Regions from separate parts of the Paenibacillus sp. CCS19 genome, predicted to be linked through region 1. Evidence: riboswitches for the same ligand, from Rfam matches in the RefSeq annotation. Region 1 holds a riboswitch; the other holds the start of a gene.
The links. Region 1 has a riboswitch for ZMP and ZTP ahead of SBI19_RS00615 (phosphoribosylaminoimidazolesuccinocarboxamide synthase). Riboswitches for the same ligand answer to the same signal wherever they lie in the genome.
Positions count from the first base shown of each region.

Region 1 (4,215 bases):
CTCAAAACGAATCTTTCTAATTTGCTTCCTATCAGATGATCGAACAATTATACCTTCGGATCGACCATTCGTATCAATGCCAACCTTTGTCTGTTCGAAGTTTTTAAGGTATTTAAAGGTATCCTCAATAGTCATTGGAAAACTCGCTCCATCAATCTCTGCTAATAGCGGGGCGCATCGAAGATCGTTTGCCTGAATAAATTTAGCTTTCTCATGTTCGTTGTAAAAAGGTTGATTGCCATGCTCGCGCCAAGAGGCGATCTTCTCTTCAGGTAAAGCTAGAAGCTTTTCCAGTTCATTCTCCGTCAAAGAGAATACGTCAAACACCCTGTACGATTGAATTTTGCTATCCGTGTAATTCTTTGCAGATTTGGTCTTACCGCCATAAGACTCTTGATAAACGACTGTTAATGCCCAATCTCCCTGGGGGAAATGATCTTCAACATACTTGTCTGCTATTGGTTTAAGGAATTCTGCTATATTGCCATATGGATTACCAACACGATCTCCCTTGGCATAGAGCAATTCTTCTCTGGAGCCAATCAAATAATCAATCTCATTAAGATCATTTCTAAAGAAGATCATCCTTGAATTCTCGCCATCCACTTTCTCATAAATATAGATTGTATCAGCGTCAGTTAACAATCCTCTCTCCTCAACTACATCTTCGATTAGTTTGCCTCGCTCACCCAACTTGTGGTAGGTAAGAATACTAGGATACTTCGTAATCGAGTTGATTTTTTTAAGATCCATTCCTGATCCTCCTCTACATTAAACTACCGTTCTCCGTTAGTCTGATAAAAGCCTCTTAGTTAAGATGAGCATCTAAATTCTTTATAAGTCGATCTTTTATAGAATGCGTACCGTCGACCGAAAATTCCTTGCCGGTGATCATTTCGAAGAGACGGATATAGCGATGCGACAGTTCGATGATAAGGTCATCCGGTGCGGCAGGCAGGATCTCATCTTTATAAGGGTCGCAATGCTCCCTGAACCAAAGCCGCAGGAATTCTTTGTCGATATTCTCCGGTTCCTTGCCTTCGGCTAACCTCGATTCATAGGTCTCTTTGATCCAGTAGCGGGAAGAATCGGGTGTATGTATCTCGTCGATGAGAAGAATTTCGCCTTTGTCATCAATTCCGAATTCATATTTGGTATCTACCAGAATTAATCCGTTCCTTGCTGCAATCTCTGTGCCCCTGGCAAAAAGCGAGAATGCGATTTTCCGCAAATACTCCAAGGTCTCTTTGTCGATTAAGCCTTCGTCAACGATTTGGGCAGCCGAAACCGATTCGTCATGTGCTGCTGATTTCTTTGATGGCGTCAGGATCGGTTCTTCGAACTTTTGATTTCTCTTCATTCCATCGGGTAGAATATTGCCGCATATGTCACGGATACCTTGTGAGTATTGGACCCATGCCGAGGTGTCTGTCGAACCCGTAAGATAGGCGCGCACTACAAATTCAACCGGAAACACCTTGCATTTTTTTCCTATTGTAACATTCGGGTCCGGGATACTAATAACGTGGTTACTTACTATATCGGAGGTATTTTCAAACCAAAAAGCGCTAAGCTTATTTAATACTTGGCCTTTAAACGGAATGTTGGCAAGAATCCTGTCAAATGCGCTTTGGCGGTCTGTGGTGATAAGGATTAGAGAGTCACCTAGATCATAGGTGTCGCGAACTTTATCTCTCCTGAACCCGGGTACATTCAGAAATGAGGTGTCTTCGAGACAGCTCTTAAGGTTCTTTTGAATCGTTTCTTTGGTTATCATGGAAGCCTCCTTGATCAATAATGAATTTGAGTCTTTGAGCTTCGATAACTAAAATAAAAAAAGCATCTGATCTAAGATCAAATACTTTGCCCAGGCGTACGGCTTATGAAATATGTGCTCCCCCGTAGTTACCCTACGTTACGCCAGTCACACATATTTTTAATACAAATCCATAGTACCAGACAATTCCATTAAAACCAATACAGTTTTTGTATATATTTAACATCGTGCTTATGTTACCAGGCGGCTCGCCCGTATATGCTACTTCTGTCGTTAAATTATCGTTTACAGTTAGCTTAAGATTTCGCCTGAACTGTTTTTTCAAATAATTTTCGATAATGAACTAATCCGAAGTCTCTTTCGAGTTCATTTATATTGCTCCAAAAGCTTTCTTCATTAAACCCTACAAAGTCCTCCATCATTGACAACGCAAGATTGTGAAAAGCATGAGCAATTCGAAATACACGATTGCAGTTATACATGTTGAATTCACCACTATTTTTAATATCCAGAAATGCTTGATAATTAAGGGCTAAATAAGCTTTCGTTTTGCTTTCCTTCAAAATCCATCACTCATTTCAATATAGATTTTCCTGTATTTATTCGACCTTCTATTCGCTCTCTGAATATCGTAAGTTCATTAGCGCAATCTGTCCGTTAGTTGAGAAAACGGCAGCCGATCGTTGACAGGCTGCCGTAATGTCTGGATTGAGCTATAGTATCCGTTTAGCGCAATAACCTAACTCTTCTTTATTGACGAGAAAAGAACTGTTTGTGGCTGCATTGGGACAGTAGCCCCGGTCCCTTTGGCTGATAGTCAAGCGGGAGGGGGTTCCCTTTTGGCGGGAATGCGAGGTCAAACTTCCGAGGAATGAGGTCTTCGTTCATTGTAAAGCTCTCCCCATTCTTTCATCAACAATATAATCGGGTTCAAGGTTTTTCCGAATTCGGTAAGCGAGTATTCTACCTTTGGTGGTACCTGATTGTACGTTTTGCGGGCTATGATTCCTTCACGTTCGAGTTCCCGCAGTTGCAAGGTAAGAATATGATGAGTGACCTGAGGGTAAATTTTGCGAAGCTCGCCGAACCGCTTCGTTCCGCTCATTAAATGATAAAGAATCACTCCCTTCCACTTTCCACCAATAACGTCAAACGTCGTTTCGACTGGACACTTTTTTTCAGAAGCATTTACCATCCCGTTACCCCTCCACATAGTATCATTTTTATTACTTAGTATTATTAATTTGCGTACTTTAAGTGTATTACTTACCTGAATGAAAAAGAGCTTCAAGAAGTTTATGACGAAATTATCTCTAAGGGAGGCAAGGCCCTCGCTGTTCAGACTGACGTTGCCGATCCTCGGCAGGTTGAAGCGCTTGTAAACAAGACTTTGGATACATTTGGAAGTCTGAATATGGCTTGGAACAACGCGGGTATTCTTGGTGCTTTCTCACCTGTACACGAGCTATCCTTTGAAGATTTCGATACTCTGATGTCGATCAATCTGCGTGGCGTGTTCGCCTGTCTAAAGTACGAGATTGCAGCAATGCTCGACCTTGGAATCCAGGGCTCGATCGTTAACACTTCTTCGTGGACGGCGCATGGGGCAATGCCGAGTACTTCAGGCTACGCCGCCTCCAAGGGAGCACTCGATGCAATGACGAGAACTGTTGCGTTGGAGGTTGGTCCTAGCAGCATTCGAGTTAACAATGTCAGTCCTGGAATGATTGCAACTCCGATGTCGCAGGAGGTTCTAAGCGACGAGGCTACGGCACGTCCCTTCGTCAAGCAAACGCCGTTACAGCGGGTGGGCCAATCCGAAGACGTGGCCGATGCTGTGGTCTGGCTTCTCTCCGATGACGCTCGTTTTGTTACTGGTCAGAGCATACTCGTAGATGGCGGTTATACTATTGGCGGATTACGTCCGTGACAGAACGAAGCAGTATTAAAGCCAAACGGCAGCCGAATGATTAATTCCCGGCTGCCATTTTGTCGATTTATATAAAGTGTAGCTGTTGTACAAGTAGTCGGCGGCTTTCATTTTATTGATTTTTCATTTTATCCAGCGTTTCCAGGTATAGGACTTGAAGAAATTTCTTGATATTGACTTTGCGCTTTTCCTGCGGGCATTTCTCGTCGATTTCTCGCATCTTGAGACGCACGTCTTCGAAGTCGAAATAGAGCGGCGCGTAATGCTCGAACTTCGGGTGGCTGTAATCCGTGAGCCCGATGCTCGCCAAGTTGGATAAAGCGGCGATGACGGTCCGTCGAACGCGCTGCTCGAGCGCCTTCCCTTCCTTCTCAATATCGCCGCCTTTCGGCTTGCTCGCCCGGGCTCCGATTTCGTATAACGCTTTAAGTGATGGAAAGCCACCGTCCTGTTGCCGTCCAATCAGCCATGACATCATCTCGATAATGTCATGTGCTCCGCTTTCTCC
Region 1 is NZ_BTCK01000001.1:110,447-114,661, reverse strand. It holds gene SBI19_RS00620 (RNA ligase family protein) at 1-753, opposite strand, end outside; gene SBI19_RS00615 (phosphoribosylaminoimidazolesuccinocarboxamide synthase) at 809-1,777, opposite strand; ZMP/ZTP riboswitch at 1,859-1,938, opposite strand; gene SBI19_RS00610 (hypothetical protein) at 2,074-2,340, opposite strand; gene SBI19_RS00605 (winged helix-turn-helix transcriptional regulator) at 2,634-2,972, opposite strand; gene SBI19_RS00600 (SDR family NAD(P)-dependent oxidoreductase) at 3,039-3,707, shown strand; gene SBI19_RS00595 (response regulator) at 3,820-4,215, opposite strand, start outside.

Region 2 (4,215 bases), on a different contig from region 1:
GCAATAATGTGAAGGAACGGCACGAGGCAGATGATCATCGTCACGCCTACGATCAGCATAATAACGATGTCGGACATCCGAACTCTTGTTAGCGCCTTATTGTTGGTCATCCCCTTGCCCCCTACCATATGCCTTGTTCCCCGAACTTCTTCGCAATCGCATTGGACGCGACGACGAACACTAAGCCAACTAGCGCCTGGAATAAGCCCATCGCTGTTGCGAGCGAGAATTGCGCGGATTGCAGACCTGCTTTGTAGACGAACGTACTGATAACCTCGGAATAATCTTTGACGAGATCGTTGCCCATGACGAACGGACGTTCAAATCCGATCGTCATAATATGGCCCAGCTGCATGATGAGCATGACGACGATCGTGGAGCGAATGCCCGGCAGCGTAATATGCCACATTTTCTTCAATCGGCCTGCGCCGTCCACCTCCGACGCCTCGTACAACTCTTTGTTGATGCCCGTCAGCGCAGCCAGATAGATGATCGTTCCCCAGCCGGCGCTCTGCCAGATGCCTGTCCCTAAGTAGACGAGCAGCCAGTGGTTCTTCTCGGTTAAGAACGGAACGGAATCGAAGCCCAGCGAGGTGATCATGTTGTTCACCAGGCCGCCGCTGTTCGAGAACATCTGATACACGAGACCGCCGATAATGATCCACGATATAAAATGCGGCAAATACAGCAGCGTCTGCGCTGTTTTCTTAAACCACATCACTCGCAGTTCATTCAGCAGCAGCGCGAGTATAATCGGAGCCGGGAAGGAGAAGACGAGATCAAGCAGGTTCAGCAGCAGCGTGTTTCGCACCACCTCATAGAACTGACTCATCGCGAACAACTCGCGGAAGTTCTCGAACCCGATCCACTCGCTGCCCGATACGCCTTTGAAAATGCTGTAATCCTGAAAGGCGATCGCTGCGCCGTACATCGGCACATATTTGAATAAAATAAAGTAGGCAATCGGCAGGAGGAGCAGAAAGTATAATTGATGATCTTTCCATATTCCCGTTGCCGGCCGGCGTTTAACGACTTGAGGCGTATTCGTGCTGGTTGTCTTGGAACTCGTTGCCGTAGTGCTTTGTTCCATGCGCATCCCTTCTCTCTGTGGCGTTCTCGGATCGAATAACCACACTATACGACAGAGGGGGGCAGGCGGCACAATAGACTCTTTTCTGAGGCGCTATCCGAATTCCGAAACCCTTGGTACGACTGGGATTGAGCTATCGAGAGGCTGGGAGGGTAATGACCGGGGACAAGCATGAACGAGGGGTTACGATACACGGCGAGGGCAGTTGCTGCGGGGCAGAAACTCGCTGATTGGAGGCAAAATCGGAATCTGGTTGATCGGTTGAAAATGGTTCATTAGCGGCTGTAAAAGAAACAAGCGGCAGCTTCGGACCGAAAATGCAGGCCCTCAGCTTCCGCTAATCATTCTAGTGATGGAACAACCGAACACCTGAATAAGCCATCACCATTCCATATTCATTGGCCGCTTCAACCACTTGTTCATCTCTTGTTGAACTACCGGTCTGCACCAGGTATCTGACTCCGCTCCGGGCAGCGCGGTCAACATTATCTCGGAAGGGCAGCAAGGCATCGGAAGCGTACGAAACCTCCTTAAGACCTGCAAGCCATTGCTGCTTGGCAGATTGGCTCAATCGTTCTGGCACTGTCTGGTAATATTGTCTCCATCGTATCTCTTCTGCATTTGAACCATGTTCATTCGTCCAACCATCAATCGCATTATTGATTTCAGCACGCGATATTCCTGCACGAAATCTCATCTCATGTATAATCGGATGTTGTCTTAGCCACCAATTATCCGCTTTCTCAGCTGCGAGTCTCGTACAATGGATTCTTGATTGCTGTCCCGTACCAATTCCAATGGTTTGGCCGTCTTTCGCCAAACAAACGGAGTTGGACTGTGAATATTTGAGCGTTATTAGTGCGACAAGCAAATCTCTCTTAGCATGGTCAGGAATCCATTGTTCCGTTGTTACAATGTTCTTAAGGTGTTGATCCGAAATCGCTACATCATTTCGTTCTTGTTCAAGCGTTATCCCGAACACAGATCTTCTTTCAATCCGCTCTGGCCTATAGTCTGGATCTATCTCAATGATAAGGTAATTCCCATTCTTTTTCTTTCGCAGCAGCGCAAGCGCATCCTTGTCATAACCCGGTGCAACGATAAGATCCGAAACCTCTTTCTTAAGTAATTCCGCTACCGTCACATCAACCGGGTCGCTGAAAGCCGCACAATCTCCAAAAGACGACATACGGTCCGCGCCTCTGGCTCTTGCATAAGCAACAGCTAGAGGAGACAATTCCAGCCCTTCCACAAAATAAGATTGGACCAGCGATTCGCATAACGGGGAATATACCGCTGCGCCTGCCGGACTGACATGTTTAAACGAGGCTGCCGCGGGCTTGCCTATACTTCTTCTAAGCTCGCAAACAAGTTGGAATGCGTTTAATGCATCTAGTAAGTTAATATAACTCGCTTCACCATTCAACACCTTAATCGGCAATTTGCCTGGGTTCGCGTATAACTTTGCCTTCTTTTGATGGGGGTTCATTCCATATCGAAGATCAAGCTCCATTGTTATATACTCCTTTCAGCAAATAAAAAAAGCACTCCGACATATTGTCCAAGTACTTTGCCCAGGCGTACGGCTTGCTAACGATGTGCTCCCTCGTGGTTTTCCACGTTTACGCCAGTCGCACATCCCATTTATTTACTTTATTGTAGTCCGATTATTCATTAGGATGCAAGCTATTATTTATCTCTACATGACACTTACGTATAGTAGCTGCGAACGATCATATCTTGATTGTAGTTGCCGAAGCTTCGGCCATACAATGTAAGTCCGCCTCGTCCTCGGCCGGTGTCTTCCGCAGCGATTCGGAACGTCCAGTTCATTGCGCTCGTCTCAATGTCGGACAATCCCACATCGGACACCTTCAGTCCGTCCACATACGTGCCTGACTCTTTAATGCGAAGCACCTTCAGCAGTCCATATTGATTTACATCCGACTGCCACCATTCCGGGGTTAACCGGCCTCTCGTCTTCCCGAAATCGCCCGGGCTCGTCCATACGCCGAGCGGCTTGCCATTGAAGTAAAATCGGATGTCGGATGGCCAATGCTCATTGACGCGCGGCGCTTCCGATCCGATCTCAAGCGAGATTTCGATCTCATGCAGACGCTGGTCCTTATACAAGTAATTCGGGATTTTGTACTCGACCCAGCCCTTCGCCATCCATAGAATGCCCGCGTTCACCCGCTCCGGATCCATGAAGCAGACCGGCTGATCATATTCGCCGATCATCGCGTTCGCCGTCGCGATTCCGCATGTCGGTATAGCTTCATAATCGGTGTAATGACCGATCGGAATCGACAGCTCTCGAACGCTTAACGATGCTGGCGCATCCGGCGACAGCTTGATCTGCATAAACTCCGCCTTCACGTAGCAGTACTTGTACGTTCCCCCCTCAATCCGTTTCATTTTGCTCCCGACGATGCCGGCTTCCTCCAGCTTGCGAATATGACCGCTGACGACGGCGCTGCTCAAGTAAAGCTCGGCAGCCAGCTCCTTCACATGCCGTTCCCGTTCAAACAATTTATCAATGATTAGCAATCGGACTTCGCTCGCTAACGCTTCATAGACGCGCAGTGAATCCGAACTCGTTGTCAGCTGCATCTGCTCACCACCTGTGTAGAATTTCGTATTATGTGAATCCTAAACATTAAGATTGTATTCGATATCCCTATTATGATACGAATATAGTAGAATGACAACGTTTACTGGATTTGATAATTACTTAATTCTACATTAGGGGGTTTCATCAATGGCGATTCGATCCACTATGCTTATTGATAAGAATTTCACGGTCGCAGCTGTCGACCCACGCGTATACGGTTCGTTCATCGAACACTTAGGACGCGCTGTATATGGCGGCATCTACGATCCAGGCCATCCAACGGCTGACGCCAACGGCTTCCGTCAGGATGCCCTCGAAGCTATTCGCGCACTCAATGTGCCAATCATTCGCTATCCAGGCGGCAACTTCGTGTCCGGCTACAACTGGGAAGACGGCGTTGGACCGAAGTCGGAGCGTAAACGTCTGCTCGAGCTCGCTTGGTGGACGACGGAGACGAATGAAGTAGGTACGAACGAATTCGCCGATTGGGCGAAGCTTGCAGGCACGGAAG
Region 2 is NZ_BTCK01000014.1:47,173-51,387, forward strand. It holds gene SBI19_RS12015 (carbohydrate ABC transporter permease) at 1-110, opposite strand, end outside; gene SBI19_RS12020 (ABC transporter permease) at 122-1,090, opposite strand; gene SBI19_RS12025 (phosphoribosylaminoimidazolecarboxamide formyltransferase) at 1,437-2,603, opposite strand; ZMP/ZTP riboswitch at 2,656-2,735, opposite strand; gene SBI19_RS12030 (ArsR/SmtB family transcription factor) at 2,801-3,703, opposite strand; gene arfA (arabinosylfuranosidase ArfA) at 3,852-4,215, shown strand, end outside.
Region 2: another riboswitch for ZMP and ZTP. It lies ahead of SBI19_RS12025 (phosphoribosylaminoimidazolecarboxamide formyltransferase); the one in region 1 lies ahead of SBI19_RS00615 (phosphoribosylaminoimidazolesuccinocarboxamide synthase).